One region of the Streptomyces sp. AK010 genome, then DNA from elsewhere that is predicted to be linked to it. Evidence: predicted binding sites of a transcription regulator. Region 1 holds the regulator's gene; the other holds the start of a gene.
The links. The regulator HspR, encoded in region 1, represses chaperone genes until heat shock. The targets are predictions, from matches to a motif close to TTGAGNNNNNNNNNCTCAA.

Region 1 (2,393 bases):
GTCCGACAGCTTGTAGATGTCGTCCGCGACCACCGTGTCCTTGATGTTCTCCTTGGTGAGCGCGACCACGGGCACGAGCTGCGCCGGGATGCCCTTGTCCGTGGGGCTGTCGACCTTGTCGCGGGTGAGGGCGGCGAACTGGATGTCGCGGCCCTGGACCTTGGCGACGGCCATCTCCGCGGCGTTCTCCGCCTCCTGCGGGTAGGACTTGTACACGCTCATGTACTGCTCGCCGCTGAGGATCCGCTGCACGGCGGGGAGCTCCGCGTCCTGCCCGGTGATCGGGGGCAGGTCGGACACGCCCGCGGCCTCCAGCGCCCTGACGATGCCGCCGGCCATGCCGTCGTTGGCGGAGTACACCGCCGCGATGTTGCCCTTGCCGATCTTCCGGATCGCGTCGGCCATGTTGGCCTCGGCGTTCTCCGGCTTCCAGTCCTTGGTGTCGAAGGACTCGGCGATCGTCACCTTGCCGTTCAGCTCGGACATCGCGCCCGCCTTGAACTGCTTGGCGTTCGGGTCCGTCGACGAGCCGTTCATCATGACGATCTTGTCGGAGAGGCTCGCCTTCTCGCCGATGGCCTCCAGCAGGGTCCGGCCCTGGACCTCGCCGACCAGCTCGTTGTCGAAGGAGATGTACGCGTCGATCGGGCCCTCGGCCAGCCGGTCGTAGGCGATGACCGGGATGCCGGCCTCCTTGGCCTTCTTCACGCCGCTCGCGATGGCCTTCGCGTCGACGGCGTCCAGCAGGATCACGTCGACCCGGTCGTCGATCATCTGCTGCAGCTGGCCCGCCTGCTTGTCCGCGCTCGCATCGGCGTTGGCGTACTCGACGCGGCCCTTGTCGTTGGTGAGCGACTCGACCTTCTGCTTGATGATCGGGTAGTCGAAGTTCTCGTACCGCGTGTTCGCCTTCTCCGGCAGGAGGAGGCCCACCGTGATGTCGTTGCCCTTCGCCGGGCTCGCGTCGTCACTGCTCCCCGTCGCGTTGAGCATGCCGCAGCCGGCGAGCGTGACGGACATCGTGGCGGCAGCCACGGATATGGAGATGCGACGACGCATGCGGGAGCTCACTTCGCGTGTGATTCGGACGTGGGCACCTCTTTTGGGACCCATGTGACTGAAAAGCCAACGCGGATGCGCCCCCAGCGTCAAGCCGAACCACTTAACGAGATGACAACACCACGCTCCGCACTGGTTGTGAAGACGGTGCGGAATCATCTTCAAGTGCTCTGCACCGGTCAGTCATTGACAGGAGACCTGGAGAAATCGGGTCGAGGCACGCAAAAGGGCCGGGAGTTGGCTCCCGGCCCCTTTCATGCACTGTCACGGACGCGCATGGATCAGTCGGACTGCTGCTGCCGCTTCGGCCGCCACACCACCAGCGCGCTGGTCTGCTGCACCTCCTGGTACGGCACCAGATCGCGGCGGTACGACGCGTGCACCGCGGCCTCGCGCTGGCGCATCGCCGCCGCCGCTCCGTCGAGCGCGTCCTGCATCTCGGCCACCCGGGCCTGGAGCGCGGCGACCTGGTTCTCCAGTTCGATGATGCGCTTGATACCGGCCAGGTTGATGCCCTCGTCCTGCGACAGCTGCTGGACGGTGCGCAGCAGTTCGATGTCGCGGGCCGAGTAGCGCCGGCCCCGGCCCGCGGTGCGGTCCGGGGACACCAGGCCCAGCCGGTCGTACTGGCGCAGGGTCTGGGGGTGCAGGCCGGACAGCTGGGCCGCCACCGAGATGACGTAGACCGGGGTTTCCTCGGTCAGTTCATACGGATTGCGCCGACGACCGTCCATCTGACTCATGCTCCCTTCGCGGCCTGGAACAGATCCGCCCGCGGATCCTCACCCGCGGTCGCCTCGCGGTACGCCTCGAGTGCGTCACGAGCCTTCCCCGTCAGGTCCTTCGGAACACTCACCTCCACGGTGACCAGAAGGTCGCCGCGGGTGCCGTCCTTGCGGACCGCGCCCTTGCCCCGGGCGCGCATGGTGCGCCCGTTGGGCGTGCCCGGGGGCAGCTTCAGCGTGACGGGCGGGCCGCCCAGGGTGGGCACCCGCACCTCGCCGCCGAGGGCCGCCTCGGTGAAGGTCACCGGGACGGTGACCGTGAGGTTGTCCTCCTTGCGGCCGAACACCGGGTGGGTGTCGACGTGCACGACCACGTAGAGGTCGCCCGCCGGCCCGCCGCGCTCGCCCGGCGCTCCCTTGCCGCGCAGCCGGATCCGCTGGCCGTCGCTGACGCCCGCGGGGATGCGCACCTGCATGGTGCGTGAGGACTTGGCCCGGCCGCTGCCCCTGCAGACCTCGCAGGCGTTCTCCGCGATCAGGCCGCGGCCCTTGCAGTCCGGGCAGGGGTCGGTCAGGGAGAAGCCGCCGCCGCTGCCCCGGGCGACCTGC
Region 2 (2,393 bases), on a different contig from region 1:
CGCCAGGTACTCGGTGATCCGCTCCTTCACGTCCTCCAGACCGGAGTGCTCGGCGTCCAGGACCGCCTTGGCGCCCCGGATGTCGTACGCGTCCTCGGTGCGCTCGTTCCACGGCATCTCCAGGACCGTGTCGAGCCAGGTGCGGATCCAGGAGCCCTCCGGGGACTGGTCGGAGGACCGCTCCAGCTTGTCGACCTCCTTGAGCGCGGCCTCGCGGACCTTCTCGGGCAGGTCGGCGGCCTCCACGCGGGAGCGGTAGTCGTCGGAATCCTCGCCCTCCTGCTCGCCGCCCAGCTCGCGCAACTCCTTGCGGACGGCTTCCAGCTGACGCCGCAGCAGGAACTCGCGCTGCTGCTTGTCGACGCCCTCCTGGACGTCCTTGGCGATGGACTCGGCCACGTCCTGCTCGGCGAGGTGGTCGCGCAGCTGCTGGGTGGCGAGCTTCAGCCGGGCCACCGGGTCGGCGGTCTCCAGCAGTTCGACCTTCTGGTCGGTGGTCAGGAACGGCGAGTATCCGGAGTTGTCGGCGAGCGCCGAGACGTCGTCGATGGCCTGCACCCGGTCGACGACCTGCCAGGCGCCGCGCTTGCGCAGCCAGGCGGTGGCAAGGGCCTTGTACTCCTTGACCAGTTCGGCGAGATGACCGGGATAGGTGTCTCCCCTGTTCGAACGAAGCTGAGAACTCGGGGAAGGCTCCGGCACGGTCTCGTCGACGCGGGTCCCCTCGACCCAGAGGGCGGCGCCGGGACCGGTGGTCCCCGCGCCGATGCGCACCCGGCTCCGGCCGCGGATCAGGGCGCCCGGGTCGCCGTCGGCCAGCCGGCCGACCTGCTCGACGGTGCCGAGGACACCGGTGTTCGCGTAGGTCCCGTCGATGCGTGGCACCAGGAGTACCCGGGGCTTTCCGGGTGTTGTCCGGGCAGCGGCCTGAGCGGCCTCCACCGCGGCACGGACCTCGGAATCGCTCAGGTCCAGCGGGACCACCATGCCGGGCAGCACGACCTCGCCGTCAAGCGGCAGCACGGGCAGGGTGAGCGGTGTGGACGTCGAAGCCATGATCTCCCCTTCGGCAGTCAAGTTGAGCTATGCCGACTCAATGCTTGAGCGGGTCCGGATGTTCCCCACCCGCTGTTCGCTGTCAGCGATCACTCATGACAACGGGAGCGGGAGGACGCGTAAGCTCCGGAATGTAAGAGCCACTAAGGCATATCAGCCGTTACAGGGGGCGGGCGTGGACGAGACCGTGCAGGCATGGGTGAACGGGTGGGTCGTGTCTCGCGGGGCAGCTCCTCCCCTGGCCGAGCCGTGGGGCTGGACCATCGACATGGGGACGTACGGGCACGTCACGCGACATGTGTTCGGCGCGACGGACGGGGGTCTCGACGAGACGACCGTCCGCAAGGTGGCCGGGGCGGTGACCGGGCAGGGCGTGTGGCTGAAGGCGTTCCGGGATCCGTCGGTGGTCGCCGGCTGGCTGGACGACGGCTGGTGGATCGACCCCGAGCCCGGCTTCCTCATGAGGGTCCCGCTGGCGCCGGACGTCACTCCGGCCGCTCCCGAGGGCTACCGGCTGCGCGAGTGGTCGCGCGGCGGGGTGACCCGCGTGATGGTGGCCGCGCCGGACGGATCCCTGGCGGCACGCGGCCAGATCGCCCCGACGGGCGGGACCGCCGTCGTCGACCAGGTCGAGACGGCCCCCGGCCATCGCCGCAAGGGTCTGGGCAGCGTCGTCGTGCGGACGCTGCAGAACGCCGCCGTCCGCCAGGGGGCGCGGACCGGCGTCCTGGCCGGCACTCCCGCGGGGCGAGGGCTCTACGAGACTCTCGGCTGGGAGGTCGTGGCCCTGCTGACCAGCGCGAAGCACGGCCCGCCGGCCTCCCCGCGGACCTGAGGGGCCCGGCGGTCAGACCCCGGCCGGGCGAGGGCGGGCCGCATACGAGCGCCGGACCACCGGCCAGGTCGCGAGGCCGATGCCCAGGGCGATGAGGTGCCCCCAGTTCGTCATCGGGTCGGCGAAGGCGAGCAGATCCTGGAGCAGCATCCATCCGAATCCGGCCAGCAGGGGCAGGCGCAGCCACAGCGGCAGCAGACCGGCCAGGGCGCCGATGCCGGCGGCGACACCGAAGCTGACGCCGTAGTCGAGGCGGTGCAGGGAACTGTCGGGAAGGTGCCCGGCCAGCACCGCGAGCCCCACGGGCACCTCGGTCGCGAGGGTGGCGAGGACATGTCCGAGCAGGAAGACCCCGGCGGTGCGCAGGCCTCCGATCCGCCGTTCCAGCGCGGTCAGCACGAGCACGAAGGCGATGGCGAACGGCGAGGTCACCCCGCCCGCGACCCACAGCGCGCTGCCGATCAGCACCAGCTCCGGCGTGCGCACCAGGTGCGCCATGTCC

Region 2: a site for HspR is predicted at 1,079-1,097, ahead of lon (endopeptidase La). Genes of this name have one in related genera too.

Annotation. Positions count from the first base shown of each region.
Region 1 covers NZ_JACHCX010000010.1:20,960-23,352, reverse strand. Annotated here, with positions in the region: gene HDC93_RS19935 (substrate-binding domain-containing protein) at 1-1,059, opposite strand, end outside; gene HDC93_RS19930 (heat shock protein transcriptional repressor HspR) at 1,341-1,793, opposite strand; gene dnaJ (molecular chaperone DnaJ) at 1,799-2,393, opposite strand, start outside.
Region 2 covers NZ_JACHCX010000014.1:89,103-91,495, reverse strand. Annotated here, with positions in the region: gene lon (endopeptidase La) at 1-1,056, opposite strand, end outside; gene HDC93_RS25280 (GNAT family N-acetyltransferase) at 1,232-1,891, shown strand; gene HDC93_RS25275 (rhomboid-like protein) at 1,904-2,393, opposite strand, start outside.